DNA from 3 places in the Turicibacter sp. H121 genome. Region 3 is predicted to be linked to each of the others. Evidence: a T-box and tRNA genes for the amino acid it is inferred to sense, from the RefSeq annotation. Region 3 holds a T-box; the other regions hold tRNA genes.

Region 1 (3,704 bases), 750 kb from region 3:
CCTGGGTCTGTCTCCTATATGGCTATGTATTCACCATATGGTGCTAGCGTATAACCACTAGCGGGTTTCCCCATTCGGATACCCCCGGATCAATGCTCACTTACAGCTCCCCGAGGCGTTTCGCCGTTTGTCGCGTCCTTCTTCGACTCCTAGTGCCAAGGCATCCTCCGTGCGCCCTTATTCACTTAACCTAAATCAAATCTATTGTTTGTTTCTTCTGAATGAAGATATCTAGTTTTCAAAGATCAACTTTGGAAGAAATTCTTCCAAAACTAAACAGAACGTCTCTTTCTCCATAGAAAGGAGGTGATCCATCCCCACCTTCCGGTAGGGATACCTTGTTACGACTTCACCCCAATCATCTACCCCACCTTAGGCAGCTCCCTCCTTGCGGTTAGGCCACTGACTTCGGGTGTTGTAAACTCTCGTGGTGTGACGGGCGGTGTGTACAAGACCCGGGAACGTATTCACCGCGACATTCTGATTCGCGATTACTAGCGATTCCAACTTCATGTAGGCGAGTTGCAGCCTACAATCCGAACTGAGATTGGCTTTATGAGGTTTGCTCCACGTCACCGCTTCGCTTCTCTTTGTACCAACCATTGTAGCACGTGTGTAGCCCAGGTCATAAGGGGCATGATGATTTGACGTCATCCCCACCTTCCTCCAGTTTGTCACTGGCAGTCTCGTTAGAGTCCCCAACTGAATGCTGGCAACTAACGACAGGGGTTGCGCTCGTTGCGGGACTTAACCCAACATCTCACGACACGAGCTGACGACAACCATGCACCACCTGTATCCATTGTCCCCGAAGGGAAAATCCTATCTCTAGAACGGTCAATGGTATGTCAAGACCTGGTAAGGTTCTTCGCGTTGCTTCGAATTAAACCACATGCTCCACCGCTTGTGCGGGTCCCCGTCAATTCCTTTGAGTTTCAGTCTTGCGACCGTACTCCCCAGGCGGAGTGCTTAATGCGTTAACTTCAGCACTGAGGTTCGACCCCCAACACTTAGCACTCATCGTTTACGGCGTGGACTACCAGGGTATCTAATCCTGTTTGCTCCCCACGCTTTCGCGCCTCAGTGTCAGTTACAGACCAGGAAGCCGCCTTCGCCACTGGTGTTCCTCCATATCTCTACGCATTTCACCGCTACACATGGAATTCCACTTCCCTCTTCTGCACTCAAGTCGACCAGTTTCCAATGACCCTCCACGGTTAAGCCGTGGGCTTTCACATCAGACTTAATCAACCACCTGCGCGCTCTTTACGCCCAATAATTCCGGATAACGCTCGCCACCTACGTATTACCGCGGCTGCTGGCACGTAGTTAGCCGTGGCTTTCTCATAAGGTACCGTCACACTCTAGCCATTTCCTACTAAAGTCGTTCTTCCCTTATAACAGAATTTTACAACCCGAAGGCCTTCATCATTCACGCGGCGTTGCTCGGTCAGGCTTTCGCCCATTGCCGAAGATTCCCTACTGCTGCCTCCCGTAGGAGTCTGGGCCGTGTCTCAGTCCCAGTGTGGCCGTTCACCCTCTCAGGTCGGCTACGCATCGTCGCCTTGGTAGGCCTTTACCCTACCAACTAGCTAATGCGCCGCAGGCTCATCCATCAGCGGTGCCAGAAGCACCTTTAAACTTTCGTCCTATCCGGTATTAGCGATCGTTTCCAATCGTTGTCCCCGTCTGATGGGCAGATCACCTACGTGTTACTCACCCGTTCGCCGCTCACCACCGAAGTGGTTCGCTCGACTTGCATGTATTAGGCACGCCGCCAGCGTTCATCCTGAGCCAGGATCAAACTCTCCATAATTAAATGTTTGTTTTTATCCTAAGCTTCCTTAAGAAACTTAATTCTTAAATAAATGTTTGTTGACGTTCTGTTTAGTTTTCAAAGAACTTCGTGTCACCTTGTTTTGGCGACTTTATTAGTTTATCATGTCTGTCTCTTTCTGTCAAACACTTTTTAAACTTTTTTTCGAAACTTTTTATTTCGTTTCCTTGTATCGTTCATTTCTGACGACCTTGTTATCTTACCATGATTGTCGAATACTGTCAAACACTTTTTTATTTTTTTTATCATCCTTATTTCATATTCTCACAAGGGATAAAAAAAGCACTCAAAGAGTGCGACTATTCGAATTGGAGCGGGTGAAGAGAATCGAACTCTCACAGTCAGCTTGGAAGGCTGAAGTTCTACCATTAAACTACACCCGCATATAGGTTTGGCCCAGCGACGTCCTACTCTCGCACTTGCGTACTACCCTCGGCGCTAAGGAGCTTAACTTCTGTGTTCGGTATGGGAACAGGTGTGCCCTCCTTGCCATCATCACTAGACCATTGAAAGATGTTGTTAATCTTCCAAAACTAGATATCTTCTTCAGTTTCTTTGGTTAAGTCCTCGATCGATTAGTATCAGTCCGCTCCATGTGTCACCACACTTCCACTCCTGACCTATCAACCTCGTCGTCTTCAAGGGATCTTACTTCTTTCGAATGGGAAATCTCATCTTGAGGGGGGCTTCACGCTTAGATGCTTTCAGCGTTTATCCCGTCCACACGTAGCTACCCAGCTATGCTCCTGGCAGAACAACTGGTACACCAGCGGTGTGTCCATCCCGGTCCTCTCGTACTAAGGACAGCTCCTCTCAAATTTCCTACGCCCACGACGGATAGGGACCGAACTGTCTCACGACGTTCTGAACCCAGCTCGCGTACCGCTTTAATGGGCGAACAGCCCAACCCTTGGGACCGACTACAGCCCCAGGATGCGATGAGCCGACATCGAGGTGCCAAACCTCCCCGTCGATGTGAACTCTTGGGGGAGATCAGCCTGTTATCCCCGGGGTAGCTTTTATCCGTTGAGCGACGGCCCTTCCATTCGGTACCGCCGGATCACTAAGCCCGACTTTCGTCCCTGCTCGACTTGTAGGTCTCGCAGTCAAGCTCCCTTCTGCCTTTACACTCTTCGAATGATTTCCAACCATTCTGAGGGAACCTTTGGGCGCCTCCGTTACTCTTTGGGAGGCGACCGCCCCAGTCAAACTGCCCACCTGACACTGTTCCCTGACCCGATAAGGGCCACGGGTTAGAACCCCAGTGACACAAGGGTAGTATCCCAACAGCGACTCCACCAAGACTGGCGTCCTGGTTTCTTCGTCTCCTACCTATCCTGTACATGTGCCACCAGTGCTCAATATCAAGCTACAGTAAAGCTCCACGGGGTCTTTCCGTCCTGTCGCGGGTAACCTGCATCTTCACAGGTACTATGATTTCACCGAGTCTCTTGTTGAGACAGCGCCCAGATCGTTACGCCTTTCGTGCGGGTCGGAACTTACCCGACAAGGAATTTCGCTACCTTAGGACCGTTATAGTTACGGCCGCCGTTTACTGGGGCTTCAATTCAAAGCTTCGCTTGCGCTAACCTCTCCTCTTAACCTTCCAGCACCGGGCAGGCGTCAGCCCCTATACATCACCTTGCGGTTTAGCAGAGACCTGTGTTTTTGATAAACAGTCGCCTGGGCCTATTCACTGCGGCTTGCTTTCACAAGCACCCCTTCTCCCGAAGTTACGGGGTCATTTTGCCGAGTTCCTTAACAAGAGTTCTCTCGCTCATCTTAGGATTCTCTCCTCGCCTACCTGTGTCGGTTATCGGTACGGGCACTTATTAAATTAACCCTAGAAGCTTTTCTTGGAAGCGTG
Region 2 (7,611 bases), 740 kb from region 3:
TTTCCTTGTATCGTTCATTTCTGACGACCTTGTTATCTTACCATGATTGTCGAATACTGTCAAACACTTTTTTATTTTTTTTATCATCCTTATTTCATATTCTCACAAGGGATAAAAAAAGCACTCAAAGAGTGCGACTATTCGAATTGGAGCGGGTGAAGAGAATCGAACTCTCACAGTCAGCTTGGAAGGCTGAAGTTCTACCATTAAACTACACCCGCATATAGGTTTGGCCAGCGACGTCCTACTCTCGCACTTGCGTACTACCCTCGGCGCTAAGGAGCTTAACTTCTGTGTTCGGTATGGGAACAGGTGTGCCCTCCTTGCCATCATCACTAGACCATTGAAAGATGTTGTTAATCTTCCAAAACTAGATATCTTCTTCAGTTTCTTTGGTTAAGTCCTCGATCGATTAGTATCAGTCCGCTCCATGTGTCACCACACTTCCACTCCTGACCTATCAACCTCGTCGTCTTCAAGGGATCTTACTTCTTTCGAATGGGAAATCTCATCTTGAGGGGGGCTTCACGCTTAGATGCTTTCAGCGTTTATCCCGTCCACACGTAGCTACCCAGCTATGCTCCTGGCAGAACAACTGGTACACCAGCGGTGTGTCCATCCCGGTCCTCTCGTACTAAGGACAGCTCCTCTCAAATTTCCTACGCCCACGACGGATAGGGACCGAACTGTCTCACGACGTTCTGAACCCAGCTCGCGTACCGCTTTAATGGGCGAACAGCCCAACCCTTGGGACCGACTACAGCCCCAGGATGCGATGAGCCGACATCGAGGTGCCAAACCTCCCCGTCGATGTGAACTCTTGGGGGAGATCAGCCTGTTATCCCGGGGTAGCTTTTATCCGTTGAGCGACGGCCCTTCCATTCGGTACCGCCGGATCACTAAGCCCGACTTTCGTCCCTGCTCGACTTGTAGGTCTCGCAGTCAAGCTCCCTTCTGCCTTTACACTCTTCGAATGATTTCCAACCATTCTGAGGGAACCTTTGGGCGCCTCCGTTACTCTTTGGGAGGCGACCGCCCAGTCAAACTGCCACCTGACACTGTTCCCTGACCCGATAAGGGCCACGGGTTAGAACCCCAGTGACACAAGGTAGTATCCCAACAGCGACTCCACCAAGACTGGCGTCCTGGTTTCTTCGTCTCCTACCTATCCTGTACATGTGCCACCAGTGCTCAATATCAAGCTACAGTAAAGCTCCACGGGGTCTTTCCGTCCTGTCGCGGGTAACCTGCATCTTCACAGGTACTATGATTTCACCGAGTCTCTTGTTGAGACAGCGCCCAGATCGTTACGCCTTTCGTGCGGGTCGGAACTTACCCGACAAGGAATTTCGCTACCTTAGGACCGTTATAGTTACGGCCGCCGTTTACTGGGGCTTCAATTCAAAGCTTCGCTTGCGCTAACCTCTCCTCTTAACCTTCCAGCACCGGGCAGGCGTCAGCCCTATACATCACCTTGCGGTTTAGCAGAGACCTGTGTTTTTGATAAACAGTCGCCTGGGCCTATTCACTGCGGCTTGCTTTCACAAGCACCCCTTCTCCCGAAGTTACGGGGTCATTTTGCCGAGTTCCTTAACAAGAGTTCTCTCGCTCATCTTAGGATTCTCTCCTCGCCTACCTGTGTCGGTTATCGGTACGGGCACTTATTAAATTAACCCTAGAAGCTTTTCTTGGAAGCGTGACGTCAGTTGACTTCGCCATTCGGCTTCGGCATCACAGCTCAATGTTATGCCATGCGGATTTGCCTACATGACCACCTCACTGCTTACACGTGAATCCAATCACACGCTCAACTTAGCCTTCTCCGTCACTCCATCAGTTTAATAAGTGGTACAGGAATATCAACCTGTTGTCCATCGGCTACGCCTTTCGGCCTCACCTTAGGTCCCGACTTACCCAGGGCGGACGAGCCTTCCCTGGAAACCTTAGGCTTTCGATGGATAGGATTCTCACCTATCTTTCGCTACTCACACCGGCATTCTCACTTCTAACCGCTCCACAGCTCCTTCCCGGTACTGCTTCACCGCTGTTAGAACGCTCTCCTACCACTGACTCTAAAGTCAATCCGCAGCTTCGGCGGTCCGTTTAGCCCCGGTACATTTTCGGCGCAGAGTCACTCGACTAGTGAGCTATTACGCACTCTTTAAAGGATGGCTGCTTCTAAGCCAACCTCCTAGTTGTCTGTGCATCTCCACATCCTTTTCCACTTAACGGACACTTGGGGGCCTTAGCTGGCGGTCTGGGCTCTTTCCCTTTTGACCATGGACCTTATCACCCACAGTCTGACTCCCGATTATATCTATCTGGCATTCGGAGTTTGATTGAGATCAGTACCCCGAGGTGGGGCCATCACCCATTCAGTGCTCTACCTCCAGTAGACTTAACATCGAGGCTAGCCCTAAAGCTATTTCGGAGAGAACCAGCTATATCCGTGTTCGATTGGAATTTCACCCCTAGCCACAAGTCATCCAAGCACTTTTCAACGTGCCCTGGTTCGGCCCTCCAGTCAGTGTTACCTGACCTTCAGCCTGCTCATGGCTAGCTCACACGGTTTCGGGTCTACAACATCGTACTCTTCGCCCTATTCAGACTCGCTTTCGCTACGGCTCCGCATCTTCTGCTTAACCTCGCACGATATCGTAACTCGCCGGTTTCATTCTACAAAAGGCACGCCATCACCCATTAACGGGCTCTGACTATTTGTAGGCACACGGTTTCAGGTTCTCTTTCACTCCCCTTCCGGGGTTCTTTTCACCTTTCCCTCACGGTACTGGTTCACTATCGTCACTAGGTAGTATTTAGCCTTACGAGATGGTCCTCGTTGATTCCGACGGGATTCCACGTGTCCCGCCGTACTCAGGATTCCTTCCATGCATCTCACAATTTCACCTACGGGACTCTCACCCCTACGGTTGGCTTCCCAGACCATTCGGCTATCATGATTTGTCAATTATGAAGGTCCTACAACCCCGGATAAATCCGGTTTGGGCTCTTCCCACTTCGCTCGCCGCTACTACGGGAATCGATTTTTCTTTCTTTTCCTCCAGGTACTTAGATGTTTCAGTTCCCTGGGTCTGTCTCCTATATGGCTATGTATTCACCATATGGTGCTAGCGTATAACCACTAGCGGGTTTCCCCATTCGGATACCCCCGGATCAATGCTCACTTACAGCTCCCCGAGGCGTTTCGCCGTTTGTCGCGTCCTTCTTCGACTCCTAGTGCCAAGGCATCCTCCGTGCGCCCTTATTCACTTAACCTAAATCAAATCTATTGTTTGTTTCTTCTGAATGAAGATATCTAGTTTTCAAAGATCAACTTTGGAAGAAATTCTTCCAAAACTAAACAGAACGTCTCTTTCTCCATAGAAAGGAGGTGATCCATCCCCACCTTCCGGTAGGGATACCTTGTTACGACTTCACCCCCAATCATCTACCCCACCTTAGGCAGCTCCCTCCTTGCGGTTAGGCCACTGACTTCGGGTGTTGTAAACTCTCGTGGTGTGACGGGCGGTGTGTACAAGACCCGGGAACGTATTCACCGCGACATTCTGATTCGCGATTACTAGCGATTCCAACTTCATGTAGGCGAGTTGCAGCCTACAATCCGAACTGAGATTGGCTTTATGAGGTTTGCTCCACGTCACCGCTTCGCTTTCTTTGTACCAACCATTGTAGCACGTGTGTAGCCAGGTCATAAGGGGCATGATGATTTGACGTCATCCCCACCTTCCTCCAGTTTGTCACTGGCAGTCTCGTTAGAGTCCCCAACTGAATGCTGGCAACTAACGACAGGGGTTGCGCTCGTTGCGGGACTTAACCCAACATCTCACGACACGAGCTGACGACAACCATGCACCACCTGTATCCATTGTCCCCGAAGGGAAAATCCTATCTCTAGAACGGTCAATGGTATGTCAAGACCTGGTAAGGTTCTTCGCGTTGCTTCGAATTAAACCACATGCTCCACCGCTTGTGCGGGTCCCCGTCATTCCTTTGAGTTTCAGTCTTGCGACCGTACTCCCAGGCGGAGTGCTTAATGCGTTAACTTCAGCACTGAGGTTCGACCCCAACACTTAGCACTCATCGTTTACGGCGTGGACTACCAGGGTATCTAATCCTGTTTGCTCCCACGCTTTCGCGCCTCAGTGTCAGTTACAGACCAGGAAGCCGCCTTCGCCACTGGTGTTCCTCCATATCTCTACGCATTTCACCGCTAACATGGAATTCCACTTCCCTCTTCTGCACTCAAGTCGACCAGTTTCCAATGACCCTCCACGGTTAAGCCGTGGGCTTTCACATCAGACTTAATCAACCACCTGCGCGCTCTTTACGCCAATAATTCCGGATAACGCTCGCCACCTACGTATTACCGCGGCTGCTGGCACGTAGTTAGCCGTGGCTTTCTCATAAGGTACCGTCACACTCTAGCCATTTCCTACTAAAGTCGTTCTTCCCTTATAACAGAATTTTACAACCCGAAGGCCTTCATCATTCACGCGGCGTTGCTCGGTCAGGCTTTCGCCCATTGCCGAAGATTCCCTACTGCTGCCTCCCGTAGGAGTCTGGGCCGTGTCTCAGTCCAGTGTGGCCGTTCACCCTCTCAGGTCGGCTACGCATCGTCGCCTTGGTAGGCCTTTACCCTACCAACTAGCTAATGCGCCGCAGGCTCATCCATCAGCGGTGCCAGAAGCACCTTTAAACTTTCGTCCTATCCGGTATTAGCGATCGTTTCCAATCGTTGTCCCGTCTGATGGGCAGATCACCTACGTGTTACTCACCCGTTCGCCGCTCACCACCGAAGTGGTTCGCTCGACTTGCATGTATTAGGCACGCCGCCAGCGTTCATCCTGAGCCAGGATCAAACTCTCCATAATTAAATGTTTGTTTTTATCCTAAGCTTCCTTAAGAAACTTAATTCTTAAATAAATGTTTGTTGACGTTCTGTTTAGTTTTCAAAGAACTTCGTGTCACCTTGTTTTTGGCGACTTTATTAGTTTATCATGTCTGTCTCTTTCTGTCAAACACTTTTTAAACTTTTTTTCGAAACTTTTTATTTCGTTTCCTTGTATCGTTCATTTCTGACGACCTTGTTATCTTACCATGATTGTCGAATACTGTCAAACACTTTTTTATTTTTTTTATCATCCTTATTTCATATTCTCACAAGGGATAAAAAAAGCACTCAAAGAGTGCGACTATTCGAATTGGAGCGGGTGAAGAGAATCGAACTCTCACAGTCAGCTTGGAAGGCTGAAGTTCTACCATTAAACTACACCCGCATATAGGTTTGGCCCAGCGACGTCCTACTCTCGCACTTGCGTACTACCCTCGGCGCTAAGGAGCTTAACTTCTGTGTTCGGTATGGGAACAGGTGTGCCCTCCTTGCCATCATCACTAGACCATTGAAAGATGTTGTTAATCTTCCAAACTAGATATCTTCTTCAGTTTCTTTGGTTAAGTCCTCGATCGATTAGTATCAGTCCGCTCCATGTGTCACCACACTTCCACTCCTGACCTATCAACCTCGTCGTCTTCAAGGGATCTTACTTCTTTCGAATGGGAAATCTCATCTTGAGGGGGGCTTCACGCTTAGATGCTTTCAGCGTTTATCCCGTCCACACGTAGCTACCCAGCTATGTCCTGGCAGAACAACTGGTACACCAGCGGTGTGTCCATCCCGGTCCTCTCGTACTAAGGACAGCTCCTCTCAAATTTCCTACGCCCACGACGGATAGGGACCGAACTGTCTCACGACGTTCTGAACCCAGCTCGCGTACCGCTTTAATGGGCGAACAGCCCAACCCTTGGGACCGACTACAGCCCCAGGATGCGATGAGCCGACATCGAGGTGCCAAACCTCCCCGTCGATGTGAACTCTTGGGGGAGATCAGCCTGTTATCCCGGGGTAGCTTTTATCCGTTGAGCGACGGCCCTTCCATTCGGTACCGCCGGATCACTAAGCCCGACTTTCGTCCCTGCTCGACTTGTAGGTCTCGCAGTCAAGCTCCCTTCTGCCTTTACACTCTTCGAATGATTTCCAACCATTCTGAGGGAACCTTTGGGCGCCTCCGTTACTCTTTGGGAGGCGACCGCCCCAGTCAAACTGCCCACCTGACACTGTTCCCTGACCCGATAAGGGCCACGGGTTAGAACCCCAGTGACACAAGGGTAGTATCCCAACAGCGACTCCACCAAGACTGGCGTCCTGGTTTCTTCGTCTCCTACCTATCCTGTACATGTGCCACCAGTGCTCAATATCAAGCTACAGTAAAGCTCCACGGGGTCTTTCCGTCCTGTCGCGGGTAACCTGCATCTTCACAGGTACTATGATTTCACCGAGTCTCTTGTTGAGACAGCGCCCAGATCGTTACGCCTTTCGTGCGGGTCGGAACTTACCCGACAAGGAATTTCGCTACCTTAGGACCGTTATAGTTACGGCCGCCGTTTACTGGGGCTTCAATTCAAAGCTTCGCTTGCGCTAACCTCTCCTCTTAACCTTCCAGCACCGGGCAGGCGTCAGCCCCTATACATCACCTTGCGGTTTAGCAGAGACCTGTGTTTTGATAAACAGTCGCCTGGGCCTATTCACTGCGGCTTGCTTTCACAAGCACCCCTTCTCCCGAAGTTACGGGGTCATTTTGCCGAGTTCCTTAACAAGAGTTCTCTCGCTCATCTTAGGATTCTCTCCTCGCCTACCTGTGTCGGTTATCGGTACGGGCACTTATTAAATTAACCCTAGAAGCTTTTCTTGGAAGCGTGACGTCAGTTGACTTCGCCATTCGGCTTCGGCATCACAGCTCAATGTTATGCCATGCGGATTTGCCTACATGACCACCTCACTGCTTACACGTGAATCCAATCACACGCTCAACTTAGCCTTCTCCGTCACTCCATCAGTTTAATAAGTGGTACAGGAATATCAACCTGTTGTCCATCGGCTACGCCTTTCGGCCTCACCTTAGGTCCCGACTTACCCAGGGCGGACGAGCCTTCCCCTGGAAACCTTAGGCTTTCGATGGATAGGATTCTCACCTATCTTTCGCTACTCACACCGGCATTCTCACTTCTAACCGCTCCACAGCTCCTTCCGGTACTGCTTCACCGCTGTTAGAACGCTCTCCTACCACTGACTCTAAAGTCAATCCGCAGCTTCGGCGGTCCGTTTAGCCCCGGTACATTTTCGGCGCAGAGTCACTCGACTAGTGAGCTATTACGCACTCTTTAAAGGATGGCTGCTTCTAAGCCAACCTCCTAGTTGTCTGTGCATCTCCACATCCTTTTCCACTTAACGGACACTTGGGGGCCTTAGCTGGCGGTCTGGGCTCTTTCCCTTTTGACCATGGACCTTATCACCCACAGTCTGACTCCCGATTATATCTATCTGGCATTCGGAGTTTGATTGAGATCAGTACCCCGAGGTGGGGCCATCACCCATTCAGTGCTCTACCTCCAGTAGACTTAACATCGAGGCTAGCCCTAAAGCTATTTCGGAGAGAACCAGCTATATCCGTGTTCGATTGGAATTTCACCCCTAGCCACAAGTCATCCAAGCACTTTTCAACGTGCCCTGGTTCGGCCCTCCAGTCAGTGTTA
Region 3 (7,611 bases):
GGTTCAACAATTTTTTCTGATTTAACGATATCAATTCCTTCTGCATCATATAAATCTAAAAATGAACTAATCATTTCTGGGTCTAAATGAACTTGTTCAAAGTTATTATTGATTTCATCGTATGTTAAATAACCACGTTTTTTTCCTAACTTGATTAATTGATTATTAATTTCTAAAATCTTTTTTTCGTCAAGTACCGGATTTGACATAAAACCACTCCTTCTATTTCCCAAACTGTTGTTTGAGTTGATTTACTTTACCTAGTAATTCCAATTTCTCGTGATCTAATGTTGCTTCGCTAATTTGTTTTTTTAATTGCTCCATCTGAGCTCTATAAACATATTCTTTAACGACAGAAATTAAATCATAAATGACTTCATCACTTCCAAGGGGTGGAAGCGACTCGCACTCAAAAATAATATCTGTAATCGGCTTAACTAAGGCTTCGTCAATCCAATTTAAAAAATATTGTAAATTCATCGTTTCATGTGTCGTGTAATAATCTAAAATATATAGCACGATATTACGACGCGTTGGATCATTCAAATAACCATTTAACTCTTTTTCTACCTGTAAAGCGACACGGCGCTCTTTTAACATGTAGTGAATTAACATTTTTTCAGAACGTTCATATTTAGTATCTCGCACTTGTCTTGAATGTATCTGTAGGTTTTCGTTTTTATTGTTATTAATATTGGCATTTTTATACACTTGACTTTTGCTACTATTGAACTCCTGCAAAATACTTTGCTCACCTATTGAAATATCATACGCTAATTTTTTTAAAATTAACTCTTGCAGAGTGTGACTTTGCAAGGTATAAGCAAAATGGTAGATTTGACGTTTAAATTGCTCTCGATGGCTAACAAATTCTAAATTAAACTGTCGTTTAATATAACGATACTGATAATCGATAGCTGGAATTGCTTGATCAATTAACTTAGAAAAGGCCTCTTTCCCGTGTGTCTTAATAAACTCATCAGGATCCATTTTATTTGGAATTTCAACGACACTGACTGAAAAGTTTTGTGCCATTAAAATAGGAATTGCTTTATTCGCAGCAGCGAGTCCGGCTTTATCCCCATCAAAACATAATATAATTTGATCAGTTAGACGGCGTAATTCACGACTATGATCTTCGGTCAAAGCGGTTCCCATCGTCGCGACTGATTCAACAAATCCCGCTTCAACTGCGGAAATAACATCTAAAAATCCTTCAAATAATAAGACTCGATTATGACGACGAATCGCTAACTTAGCATCATTTAAATGATAAATAAGCTTTCCTTTTTGGAAAATAGGTGATTCAGGTGAGTTCACGTATTTCCCTAAATGAGTATCCCCTTCTAAGAAAACACGACCACTAAATCCAACCACGTGTCCGATTTTATCAAAAATAGGGAACATAATACGGGATTTAAATCGATCATAATATTGTCCATTATGCTCATTAAGTAAACCTAATTTCATCGCCACATCTAACGAATATCGATTATTAGCTAACGTTTTAACTAAAGCGTCCGAATAAGATGGAGCTAACCCGATTCCAAACTTCGCAATCGTTTCATCACTCATCCCACGATTATGAAGATAATCTAATGCCACTTTTCCTTCTTTTGTGTGATTTAAATAATAGTGATAAAATCCTTTAGCAAACTCTAAAATATCAAATTCATTTTTAAACTTAGCGTCTTGAATCGATTCATCTGATGGTAGAACAATGTTCGTTTCAATCCCCGCACGCTTGGCTAATTTTAAGATAGCTTGTGGATATGAAATAGCTTCAAGTGAAGAGACGAACGAAACGACGTTTCCTCCTTCTCCACAACCAAAGCACTTATAGATTCCTTTATCTGGTGACACGACAAAAGAGGGGGTATTTTCCCCATGGAAAGGACATAAACCTTTATAATTCTTCCCAGCTTTACTCAATTGTACATAGTCACTAATGACATCAACGATATCACTTTTTTCTACGACTTCATCAAATAATTCTTGTGGAATTCGACCCTTTCCCATCGTGTTCACCCTCTCTCCTATAATGTCTTAATTTTAAAATTTTAAAGCAACTTTATGTAGAAATTAAAATTGAATTTTTGAAGTAATGTACTCAACTAATTCATCGATTGCTACACGTTCTTGTTCCATTGTATCACGATGACGAACTGTTACTTTTTTATCTTCTAATGAATCATAGTCGAATGTGACACAGAATGGTGTTCCAATTGCATCTTGACGACGATAACGTTTACCGATTGTTCCCGCTTCATCATAATCAACCATCATATGTTTAGATAATTCTGCAAACACTTCCAATGATTGTTCATTCAATTTCTTAACTAATGGTAAGACCGCCACTTTGTAAGGAGCTAAAGCTGGGTGGAATTTTAAAACTTCACGTGTTTCTCCATTTTCTAACGTTTCTTCTTCATAAGCATCAATTAAGAACGCTAATGTCACACGGTCTGCTCCTACTGATGGTTCAATACAGTATGGTACATATTTTTCATTTGTTGTTGGATCTTGATATTCGAAGTTTGCTCCTGATTCTTTCATATGTGCTTTTAAGTCGAAGTCAGTACGGTTAGCAACTCCCCATAACTCTCCCCAACCAAATGGGAAACGGTACTCGATATCTGATGTTCCGTTACTGTAGTGACTTAATTCTTCTGGTGAATGTTCACGTTGACGAATATGTTCTGGATTCATTCCTAAATTTACTAACCAATTCCAGCAATATTGTTTCCAGAACTCATACCATTGTCCATCTTCACCTGGTTTACAGAAGAATTCTAATTCCATTTGTTCGAATTCACGTGTACGGAATGTAAAGTTTCCTGGTGTAATTTCGTTACGGAATGATTTCCCGATTTGTCCAATTCCAAATGGAATTTTTTTACGGCTAGTACGTTGAACATTTTTGAAATTAACGAAGATTCCTTGTGCTGTTTCTGGACGTAAATAAACAGCTGATTTATCGTCTGAAACAACTCCCATGTGTGTTTTAAACATTAATTCAAATTGACGAATATCTGTAAAATCATGAGCTCCACAGTCTGGACATGCAATATTGTGCTCACGAATATAAGCCATCATTTGTTCTTCTGTCCATCCATCAGCTACGATATCGTCTCCATGATCTTCGATTAATTTATCTGCACGGTGACGACTCTTACATGCTTTACAGTCCATTAAAGGATCACTAAATCCTCCAACGTGCCCTGATGCAACCCAAGTTTGAGGATTCATTAAGATGGCACTATCTAACCCCACATTATATGGTGACTCTTGGATAAATTTTTTCCACCAAGCTTTTTTCACGTTATTTTTTAATTCCACACCTAACGGCCCATAATCCCAAGTATTTGCTAATCCTCCATAAATTTCGCTTCCTTGGTAAACGAATCCTTGTGTTTTACACATATTTACGATTTTTTCCATTGTTACTTGACTCATTTTAACGCTCCTTCACTTAACAAAATTCTGGTCTCGTGAACATAGAGAAAATAAAAACTCCCATACCTATGCCACGAGCATAGGGACGAGAGTTATTCCCGCGGTTCCACCCTATTTGTAAAATCCTATGATTTTACCACTTTGTTAACTATGCTCAAAAGTTCCCTTCCTTAAGACCTTGAAATCTGGCTCCCACCTTCCCAGACTCGCTGCCATTCAAATGTTCAAAAGTACTACTCTTCGTCTTCACATAAATATTGCATTATACTACTACCATTATAGTATATCAATAGTTAAAAGACAATATACAAAAATACGAAAAACGACGGCAAAAAAACAATAATTACAACTAATAATCACACATTTATTAAAATTCATACATAAAGATAATTTATACAACATGACTCTTTCTACTTTCTATTATGCTTTTCAAATATAAAGTAGAAAAAGAAGAGCAAATTCGCTCTTCTTTAAATTTCTTTCATAAATTTCTTAGTCTGAAGATGTAAACCAGCATATGAATCATAATAGGCATCTAAAAATTGCTCAATTGGTTTCAACAATTCTTCTTCTAATTCAACCTCAGGTAAATGATTAATATCAACCTTATACAGTGCACGAACAATTGGAATAAGGGGAGCATCAATTAAAATAGGTTCCGCTGGGTGATAACACTTAGCACAAACTAATCCTCCTTGGCGTACACTCAGTGTTGCGATATGTTCTGTACTTCTACACACAGCACAGCAATCCATTACAGGCTCAATTCCAATAATCGGCATCATTTTAAGTTGAAAAATTAAACTTAATAAATAAGCTGAATAACCTTGTTCCGCTGCATCTAAGAAGTTTTTCAACATTCGATAAACATACGAACTGTACCCAGATTCTGACATACCTTTTAAAATCAATTCAATCATAAAATAAAAATAGGCTACATTTTCATAATCTAACTTTAAATTTAAATAATAGTCAACAACGTCTCCGCTATACACATAATACAGATCGCTATTGGCATTCGTTGAGGGTTTTAAATTAAAACGTGCACAGGTCAATGGCTGAACAAGTGCACTTTTTTTTGTATTAACTTTATTGGCGTTTTGTACGAAAACGCCAATAACCCCCTGATTCTCCGTCAGAACTTTAACAATTTTATGGTGTTCCCCATAGTTAAAGCTCTTCAATATAATTCCTTCAACATCAATTGCCACGCTACTCCTCCTCTGTAACTTTAGCAGGCTTTACATCAGCAATCTCTTCTGAGAACTCAGTATTTATATTGTCTATCGCTAACTTATCTGATTCTTTCATTAACAAATAGTGATCAATTTTTCCTGTACGTTTAAAGACTTCCCATTCTAGACTATTCATGTATGATCCCTTCTTACTAGCTACGCTATTATTTTTAGCCCCTGTACATTAGTATGGCTAAGAAGGGAAAATTTATGATAAACCAACTTTAATTTTGTCTTAAAAAGTCGAATTAATATTCTTTTTCGCTATATCCAAAGTCATTTAGATATAACTTTTTATTACGCCAATCTTTTTGAACTTTTACCCATAACTCTAAGTAAATCTTAGTTCCTAATAATTTGACGATATCTTTACGAGCTAATGTTCCGATGTCTTTTAACATCTTTCCACCTTTACCGATTAAAATTCCTTTTTGAGATGGACGCTCTACAACGATCGTTGCCATAACATCAATAACATTTTTCCCATCTACTTTTTCAATTTTATCAATCACAACAGCCACTGAATGAGGTACTTCTTCATGTGTTAAGTGTAATACTTTCTCACGAATTAATTCTGAAATAATGAAGCGCTCTGGATGATCCGTAATATGATCTGATGGGTAGAACTGTGGTCCTTCTGGTAATTCTTCTTTAATAACAGAAAGTAAAGTATCGATGTTTTCTCCTGTCATTGCTGAGATTGGAATAATCCCCGCAAACTCATGTTGATCACGGAATGTCGCAATCACTGCTAATAACTCTTCTTTTGTAATTAAATCAATTTTATTGATTACTAAGAAGACCGGTTGTTTAACTGATTTTAAATGCTCTAAAATGAATTGATCTCCGCGACCTAACTTTTCAGTGGCATTTACCATGAACATAACGGCATCGACTTCATTTAATGTTCCAATTGCTAAATCAGTCATGAATTTACCTAACTCATGCTTAGGTTTATGGATTCCTGGTGTATCAATAAAAATCGTTTGTGAATCGTGATCCGTAATAACCCCTTGAATTTTATTTCGTGTCGTTTGTGGTTTATCACTCATAATAGCAATTTTTTTCCCTAAAACTTTGTTTAAGAATGTTGATTTTCCAACATTAGGACGCCCAATGATAGAGACAAACCCTGATTTAAATGTTTCGTTAGTCATTATAGATCCTCCGATGTGAATGAATATGGTAATAATTCTGCGACTGTGTATGTTTTTACTTCATCTTTGTTACTTAATAAAATAACTTGTGCATCTTGTGGCATTAACTCACTAATCACTTGACGACAAGCTCCACATGGTGAAATTGGACGATCTGTATTAGCAACAACAGCAATCGCTTCAATATCGTCGCGACGATAACCTTTTGTAAAAGCTGTAAATAAAGCAGAACGCTCTGCACAATTTGTTAATCCAAATGAAGCATTTTCAACGTTTGCTCCATTAATAATATTTCCATCTTTTAATTTTAAAGCCGCTCCTACTGGAAATTTAGAATAAGGCACATAAGCATTTTGATAAGCTTCTTTTGCTGCTGCGATTAAGTCTGCATACATTTCTTTCATAAACTCTTCACCTACTATTTAAATATATATGGAAGAAAGATAATTCCTCCGATAATTGTCGCAAAAATAGCTGCGACAAGAACCGCTCCTGCGGCAACATCCTTTGCAATTTTAGCATAAATATGATACTCAGATGTCACTAAATCAACCGTTCTCTCAATAGCGGTATTCACCATTTCCAAACAGATGACTTGTGCACTGATGAGTAGAATAATTACAAGCTCTACTTTACTAATACCAAAAGAAAGGCCACTTAAAACAGCAGCCAAAGCTGCTGTATAGTGGACCTTTATATTACGCCCTATTACAAACGATGTCAAGATACCACAAAAAGCATGTTGAAAAGATTTTATTAATGCTTTAACGGAATGTTCCTCTTTAACGTCGAATTCCGAGCGCATTTAAGACATCCTCCTGTTTACCAAACATGATTTTCTCTTCTTCTGGCTCTATATGATCATAACCTAACAAATGAAGACATCCATGAACAGCAAGGAAACTTAATTCACGTTCAAATGAATGTCCATAACGCTCAGCTTGCTCACGTGTTCTTGGTAAAGAAATAAAAACATCTCCAAGCATTCGAGGCATTGGAATTCCTTGAATTTTAATTTCTCCCGGCATTTCATCTTCAATAGCAAACGTAATAACATCTGTTACGGCATCTTTTTGACGGTAGTTCGCATTAATCTCACGAATTTGCTCATTATCAACGAAGATAAAACTGCACTCTAACATCTCATTTGTCAAATTTTCTTGTTTAATCGTTTCATTAACTACTGTTGTAATCATTGCTTCATAAGTCTCAACCGACTCACTCGTTTGATTATAAAATTGGATATCTACTCCCATATCTGTTACTCCTTTTTACTCACCAGTCTTTTCATAGCTTTCAATAATTTTTTGAACAAGCGTATGACGAACAACGTCAACTGTTTCGAATTGAACAAATTCAATTCCTTTTACATCTGATAAAATTTCTTTTGCATGTTTTAAACCTGATTTTACTGGTTTAGGTAAGTCAATCTGAGTCTCATCACCTGTGACTACCATCTTAGAATTAAATCCTAAACGCGTTAAGAACATTTTCATTTGCTGTTTCGTTGTATTTTGTGCTTCATCTAAAATGATATACGCATCTTCAAGGGTACGACCACGCATATAAGCAAGTGGCGCAATCTCAATAATTCCACGTTCAATCATTTTTTCTGTTTGTTCCAGACCTAGTACATCATATAATGCATCATATAGCGGACGTAAATATGGGTCAACCTTTTCTTTTAAATCTCCTGGTAAAAATCCAAGGTTTTCTCCCGCTTCAACGACTGGACGCGTTAAGATGATTTTACGAACAATATT

Evidence for each region. The T-box of region 3 lies ahead of AT726_RS09810 (glycine--tRNA ligase). A T-box ahead of a tRNA ligase gene usually reads a tRNA of that ligase, here a tRNA-Gly.
Region 1: it encodes a tRNA-Gly, which carries the amino acid that the T-box ahead of AT726_RS09810 (glycine--tRNA ligase) is inferred to sense. The anticodon was not compared.
Region 2: it encodes a tRNA-Gly, which carries the amino acid that the T-box ahead of AT726_RS09810 (glycine--tRNA ligase) is inferred to sense. The anticodon was not compared.

The regions. Positions count from the first base shown of each region.
Region 1 is NZ_CP013476.1:1,300,078-1,303,781, reverse strand. Features, by position in the region: rRNA gene AT726_RS06290 (23S ribosomal RNA) at 1-191, opposite strand, end outside; rRNA gene AT726_RS06285 (16S ribosomal RNA) at 300-1,816, opposite strand; tRNA gene AT726_RS06280 (tRNA-Gly) at 2,147-2,220, opposite strand; rRNA gene rrf (5S ribosomal RNA) at 2,232-2,340, opposite strand; rRNA gene AT726_RS06270 (23S ribosomal RNA) at 2,393-3,704, opposite strand, start outside.
Region 2 is NZ_CP013476.1:1,304,336-1,311,946, reverse strand. Features, by position in the region: tRNA gene AT726_RS06320 (tRNA-Gly) at 148-221, opposite strand; rRNA gene rrf (5S ribosomal RNA) at 232-340, opposite strand; rRNA gene AT726_RS06310 (23S ribosomal RNA) at 393-3,276, opposite strand; rRNA gene AT726_RS06305 (16S ribosomal RNA) at 3,385-4,892, opposite strand; tRNA gene AT726_RS06300 (tRNA-Gly) at 5,224-5,297, opposite strand; rRNA gene rrf (5S ribosomal RNA) at 5,309-5,417, opposite strand; rRNA gene AT726_RS06290 (23S ribosomal RNA) at 5,469-7,611, opposite strand, start outside.
Region 3 is NZ_CP013476.1:2,049,169-2,056,779, reverse strand. Features, by position in the region: gene rpoD (RNA polymerase sigma factor RpoD) at 1-209, opposite strand, end outside; gene dnaG (DNA primase) at 223-2,019, opposite strand; gene AT726_RS09810 (glycine--tRNA ligase) at 2,083-3,456, opposite strand; T-box leader at 3,535-3,712, opposite strand; gene recO (DNA repair protein RecO) at 3,927-4,667, opposite strand; gene AT726_RS12620 (YqzL family protein) at 4,669-4,827, opposite strand; gene era (GTPase Era) at 4,940-5,848, opposite strand; gene cdd (cytidine deaminase) at 5,848-6,252, opposite strand; gene AT726_RS09790 (diacylglycerol kinase family protein) at 6,267-6,653, opposite strand; gene ybeY (rRNA maturation RNase YbeY) at 6,631-7,104, opposite strand; gene AT726_RS09780 (PhoH family protein) at 7,120-7,611, opposite strand, start outside.